2 regions of the Flavitalea flava genome follow, and region 1 is predicted to be linked to the other one. Evidence: riboswitches for the same ligand, from Rfam matches in the RefSeq annotation. Region 1 holds a riboswitch; the other holds the start of a gene.
The links. Region 1 has a riboswitch for cobalamin ahead of ACX0G9_RS09715 (TonB-dependent receptor plug domain-containing protein). Riboswitches for the same ligand answer to the same signal wherever they lie in the genome.
Positions count from the first base shown of each region.

Region 2: another riboswitch for cobalamin. It lies ahead of metE (5-methyltetrahydropteroyltriglutamate--homocysteine S-methyltransferase); the one in region 1 lies ahead of ACX0G9_RS09715 (TonB-dependent receptor plug domain-containing protein).

Region 1 covers NZ_JBTLQH010000007.1:203,183-206,608, forward strand. Annotated here, with positions in the region: gene ACX0G9_RS09715 (TonB-dependent receptor plug domain-containing protein) at 1-1,832, opposite strand, end outside; cobalamin riboswitch at 1,982-2,174, opposite strand; gene ACX0G9_RS09720 (TonB-dependent receptor) at 2,241-3,426, opposite strand, start outside.
Region 2 covers NZ_JBTLQH010000003.1:34,123-37,548, forward strand. Annotated here, with positions in the region: gene metE (5-methyltetrahydropteroyltriglutamate--homocysteine S-methyltransferase) at 1-1,609, opposite strand, end outside; cobalamin riboswitch at 1,823-2,016, opposite strand; gene ACX0G9_RS04780 (hypothetical protein) at 2,227-3,426, shown strand, end outside.

The DNA.
Region 1 (3,426 bases):
AATTTTTTTACCGGCTGGAATTCAGCATAACCGTTCAGAATAAAATAGCTGTCCAATGGCACATCTGCAACCTGATAGCCGCCTACATCATGCCGTTTGCTTTCATAATGCCCGCTAACGCTGATAAATAGCTGACGGGTTGCCTGGAGGCCTAAAGTCGCATTAATGGTATGCTTAGGTCTTCTAAGTGAATACTGGTAGGTGGTATCTTTATAGTCAATGCGATTCTGGATCTCTTCCGACGATTTAAGCCAGGTGTAATTAGCGGTAAGCGACAATTGACGGGTTAATTGCACCCTGTTTTCCAATTCTATTCCCTGAGCTTTTTGCCTGCTGGCATTAAAATAGGTGTAGGTAGTATAATCGAAATCAAGGCCATTCTTTATCTTCCTGTAGTAATAGGTAGCCCTGGAATTCAAGATGGCATTGCTGTATTGTATTCCTCCTTCATAATTCAAAGATGTTTCCGGCTGAAGATCAGGAGAGCCATATGAAGAATATAATTGATAGAGGCTTGGCGCCTTATACCCTGTAGCAATACTTCCATATATTTTGACCGATCTGCGCAAAAGGAAAGAAGGATTGAACGTATACGTATAATTGCTTCCATATCGGGAATGGGTATTTAATCTTCCCCCCAATTCGACATTGAGGCCGAAATGACTATTAAAGAACAAGGATCCGTACATGGAGGTCTGGCTAAGCGAAGTGTCCTTGAAATTCCCCGGATAGGTGCCAAAAGAACTAATAGATACGGAAGTATCATTCATAGACGCGTATCGGTAATCCGCTCCTGTTAAGAGTGTAAACCCATTTCCGAGGGATGTATTGGCGAATAGCTCCGTGAATTGGGTAATTCCCTGGAATTTATCCATGTAATAAGGCTGGCCAAAAACGCTGTCTTCCAGACTCGTTCTTTTTACCGTACCATACCGGTAGTTACCATTGAGGGTTACGTTTGGCAATTTGTATACAAAGCCCCCGCCCAGCAACCAGTTTTTGCTGGTGACATCATAGTTTTTTGCATCTGCAAATGATCCGGCATCGATTCCTGTTTTATACCGGCTGTATTGTGCAAATCCTTTTACCGTTAATTCTGCCGTAGGGGTCCAGGCAAGATTGGTAGTAACAGCATTTCCGGAATAATCATCACGGTCGAAATTCCCCTTTTTACTGCTGTCATAGGCGGCAGAAAAACCATCGGTACGCAACCGGGTATATTTAATGCTGTACGTGAATTGGTTGGCCTTCCCAAAAACCTGGAGATTACCCTTGTAGGTGCCATAATTTCCTCCGGCAAGGCTGGCCCTTACATTGAAAGGTTTTTTTATATCCCCTGTGGTGATAATATTGATAACACCGGCAATCGCGTCCGATCCATATAAGGTGGATTGTGCTCCTTTTAATATTTCTATCCGTTCGATATTGTCCGGAGCAATAAGGTTGATATCGAATTCATTCCCGGGAGTGGAGGGATCGTTTACCGGAACGCCGTCGATGGTGATCAGGGTTCTGCCGGATGCGGCTCCTCTCATGTAGATGCTTTGAACGGAACCCGTATTGTTCAGGGCCCCACCAACGGTTATTCCTGCCTGCTCATTCAGGATCTGGCCTAAAGTCTTCGCTGTGCTTTTTTCCAATTCCTCCTTGGTAATGATCGTTACTACCTTTCCTGTCTCATTTTGTTTTACCGGAGATTTGGTGGCCGTTACGATCACCTGGTCCAGTTCTTTGACGGTGCTGTCTTTTTTGATCTTTGTTCCAGTCTGCGCCATTAAGCCGCTTGTGCCGGCTGCCGATAACATAAGCATGGCCATTAGTTTCTTGCTCATTCCACATGTAGATTTTTGGTCTCCTTATTAATGGAAACCATTGGTTAATTGAATGAGCCTTCGGAAAAAATGAAAATAAAGTAGAAATATAAATTGCCTGCCTTATAAGGAGGACATTTTACATTCCATGCCTTTCACCCGAAAGCCTTGAATGATAAAAGATCCTGGCAGGTCTTCTGGCTTGCTCTGCTGTTCGACACCTTCCCATCGTTGATTGGACAGTGGTATGAAGATCGAACAGGGGGTACTGGGAGAGCTTACAGCTACGGGGATAGCGCCGGATTTTCACCGGTCTTCCCTTTTAATGGCGCCTGGGCGCCAACCAAAATCGGCACAAATCTACAATAAAATGCTGAATAGAGAACATATGACGGTTGACTCAGTTCTGATGTGGATTAAAGAGGTATCCTATTTCGTCTTAAAATTTAAAGATAACCCTGCAAAATAATTGATTCCGGGTGCGGCATTATAATAGCGGGCCGAAGCGGGGGTGGCTGCCGCCGCATTGATATCATTTCCAAGGCTGTACCGGGTATCGAAAAGATTGTCTACACCGCAAAAAATATCCAATCTCAGTTTGCTGCCAAGACCTTTCCGGTATCCTATCCTGCCGCCCAATAAATTATAAGAACCGGCATAGGCCGAATTTGCATCATTCAACGCAATACGGTCAGCATAGGTATAGGTGGCATTCAGGTAAAAGCCGGGCCTTAATGCCAGGTCCAGGCCTGCTACCGCGGATTGCGGAGGAACGCTGGGGAGGCGGTTGCCGGAATAATCGCTTCCTTTCTGTATAAAGTCCCTATAATGGAAATCATGCCAGGTATGGCTGACCCATATTCGTGCATTGCTGAAAAACCGGCGGGGGTGATCAGCAAGCTGGTAGGAGAGAAAACTCTCCAACCCATGCTGGTTCGTACCTCCTGCGTTAATGGAATATGCTACTCCGGCGGTATCGATCCGTTGTACAATCGTTTTATTCAGATGAAAATAAAAAGCATTGATATCGAAATAAAATTTGTTGTTGAACAGGCTGCCCCTGGCGCCGAGCTCATAATCGAATCCATCTTCGGGTTGTAACGGGGGCCCAACGATCCCATTCGACTTCTGCAATTCCTGAACCGTAGGCGTTGAAAAACCACGGGCTGCGCTGGCATACAAACTTAGCCCGGCAGAGATCTTTTTTAACACGGCAATGCGGGGCGCTACTTTGTTATTGAAGTTTATCTTATTGGTGACGGAAGGCAATACCGAAGTGCGGGTAAGATTAACGGAGGATTTATTAAAGCTGGCTCCGGCAGTAAGCGTCCATCCCCCCTTCATTCTCCAATCGGCCTGCCCGAACAGGAGGTATTGCCAATTGTTGATATGATCATCTGTTTGCAGGCTATCCTGAGAACCCAGGACATTTTTATAATCCCGGGTCTCAAAAAATCCTTTCTGTGCTTCCGCTCCGGCATTTAGTTGCAGAAGACCGCTCCCCAGGGGCGCCTTGTATTGGAAAACAGTGCGGCCACCAAAATGAGGTTCTTGTCTTATTTCATAGACCCGGATCCCGGGATTGGTAAAATCGGTATAGGCTCCATATACTGCC
Region 2 (3,426 bases), on a different contig from region 1:
CAGGAGGTTTCACGCACCGGCTTCCGTAGCTCTGCACCCATCCGTTTTTGGTAAAGACAAATCCTTCCAGTTGTTCCCCAAAATATTCCACCATGTCATTTCTTTCAAATTCTCCATGAACTAGCACATCGATGCCGGTTTCTTCCTGCCAGCGGATCGCTTCTTCGGTTTCTTTTTCGATGAGCGAATCATATTGTTCAGCAGTCAGGTCTCCTTTTTTAAGCCTGGCTCTTATATTCCGTACTTCCGCGGTTTGCGGGAAGGAACCGATCGTGGTTGTTGGGAACAAGGGTAGATGAAGGGCCTCCCGCTGTTGGATTTTGCGCAGGGAAAAATCATGCTGCCGAATTGCATCCTTTTCGGTAATACCGGCCGTTCTTTTTTTTACGGAAGGTTTGTGGATCAGGGAAGAGGTTTTACGGCTGATATTAGCGCTGATATTACGCTTCCATTTTTCGTTGGCAATAATCTTGTTTTCATCGGAGGCCAGTTGTTTTAACGTAACCACCTCATCGATTTTTTGTTTGGCAAAGGCCAGCCATTGTTTTAATTCCGGGATCAGCACCGTATCGTTCGTTTCCAGATCCAGGTCGCAGGGTGAATGGAGCAGGGAGCAGGAAGGGGCGATCCAGATCCTATCTTTACCGATCTTTTCTACTGCCTTGTCGATATAAGATAACGATTGCTGATAATCATTGATCCAGATATTCCTGCCATCGACAACGCCCAAAGATAGATTGGTTTTTGATTTTTGGAAGCCGCCGCTCAGCACATCCTCCAGTTGCGAAGGGCATCGTACCAGGTCGAGGTGAATGGTTTGTACGGGCAGGCTTAGTACAGTAGGCAGGTTTTTACCGTAACATTCAAAATAACTGGCTAAAATGATATGCAGACCGGGGAATTTACCCTTTATCTCCTGGTAAGTTTTGACAACAACGTCCAGTTCGGCCTTCGTCAGATCAAGAGCCAGGCAGGGTTCGTCGAATTGTATATAATGGGCCTTGCTATCGTCCAATTTTTTCAGCACTTCCAGGTAAACCGGCAGTAGATTTTTCATCAGTTCCAGCCGGTGAAACCCCGGTTCTTTTTCTTTGCCCAATAACAAATAGGATACTGGTCCCAAAAGGACAGGTTTTACATTGAATCCTTCGCGTTTTCCTTCATTGAATTCATGGATGACCTTATTGGAAAAAGAAGTAAAAGTCTGGTTGGCCGTGAACTCCGGGACGATATAATGATAATTGGTATCGAACCATTTGGTCATTTCCATGGCGGTAATATCGAAACCATCTTTCTGGTATCCCCTGGCCATGGCGAAAAGCAGGTCGATATCCGTCAATTGTTTTTTTTCCATCAGGGTATGATATCTTTCCGGGATCGCACCCACCATCAGACTGGTATCCAACACCTGGTCATAAAAAGAGAAGTCATTACAGGGGATCAGGTCAATCCCGGCGCCCCTCTGTAATTGCCAGTTATGGCGCCGGATGTTTTGCCCGGTAAACATTAGTTGTTCCGCGGGAAGGTTGCCGGACCAATACAATTCCGATGCTTTTTTGAGCTCACGTTGACTACCTATCCTCGGATAGCCTAAGTTGTGTGTTTGCATGTTTTTGCTTTTTAAATGATTAATGATCAGTTAAAAGCCTTTGCTAAACCTCACAATGCTTACGTAGGAATAAAATGTAAAAGAAAGAGAAAATGTAAGGATTGGCCTGGGTGTGTACTACATCCCACAAGATCCTGGACTCCGGGAAAATCCGGGAATCCGGTAAAGACCTGTCCATACACCAATCTGACGTTCTGCTTCATTCCACGAAAGCATTGTCAATACGGTAAGGCAGGTCTCCTGGCTTGTAACATTTTTGCCGTCCTTCCCATCCCGGAATTACGGGACAGTGGACAACGTGGGCAAAAATCGTTTACGTTACTTACAGTTGCGGGACAGCTTGTGATTTACACACAATTCCCTTTTAACCCCGGGGCTACCCGGGGACCATTTCCGCTTGATGAAGAAATATAGAAAAGAACTTTAAGGTGCAAAAATACTTGATTTGAGTCCGTATTGCAAATAAATTGACAAACCGGCAGAGATTATTAATTTTTCAGGTAACTTAAGGGGGTATATTACTAATGCCATATTCGAAAACAAGGAAATCAAAACCGCGCTTACCAATACCAGGTAGAACACCCATCTCATTTTAATAATATCAAACTCTAACGACCATGAATCAGTACCTTTTAACGCTTGCTTTTTTGGGGATTCTTTTCACATCCCAAGGCCAGAATCAAGTAAAACATCCATCGGAAGAACCCTTGCCAGCCGGGCTTCAGACCTATCTTCAAACCATTCAATTTGGTTCGATCGGCAGCAACAAACCGACAGTTCATTACCAGGTACAATCAAAAAACCTGGTCCGGGTAAAGGTGCAATGGGAGCTAAGGGATTCGGTCAGACAGGACGATCTTCAGGTCAATCTGACTCCTTCCTTCAAACCGACGTTTAACTGGGCGCCGCATCTCACGCCTACCGATGATCATATCATTGCCCAGCATGTCTTCAGATCGCCGGCACTTATAGTATCATCGGGCCAAAAACAGATCATCCTGATTCCCGATCTGGACCTGTTACAAAAAAAGCATGCCGTGGATTGGTATATGGATATGAATGCCCCCGCCAATAAACTAACGATCGGGTGCAGCAGATCGAAAGTAAAGGAACATGTCTTATTTGTACGGGAAAAAGGTGCAATCTATCCGCCGGGCAAAATTGAATTAGGTTTTTATCTGATGACTGCGGATGATCAGGAGAGCATCTTTGACCCCTGGAAAAATGTCTTATCCTTTTTCTGGAAAAACTGGGGCAATCCTTTATATCAGGCCGGGGAACCCTTACTCAATAAGGATCTGGGAGCATACGTCGGCCAAACCTATAACTGGGCATTTAACTCCTGGAAGAAAAATGTATGGCAGGATTTTACCCTGAACGGAAAAGAGGTAGGAGCGCCGGTCTTTATCGTCAATGTCAGCCAAAGCCCGAATTTCCCGGGCAAACCGGATGAACGGGAATTCCGTTCCATCTGGAACCAGGCCTGGTTTTGTTCTTTACGTTCTGCACAGGGTCTGTACCGGTATGCCCGCAAGAAGGATGACAGCAGCCTGCTTAATTATGCCTTACGGACAAAAGAACTGGCCCTTTCTTTCCCACAGACCAATGGCTTTTTTTACAGCGTGATCGGGACAGAAATGGAAAAGGTGCAGGAGGGAGGCAAAACCTATAACCGTTCAAAGGGTTGGGATACCCATTATTTCGGCAATTCCAACCGTAACCCGTATACGAGAAAGGCGGAAGCGTCTCCTTTCCATATTCTGGATATGAGTGTTACCGCCAACCTCATGCTGAGCTGGTATGATGAACTGGAAAAG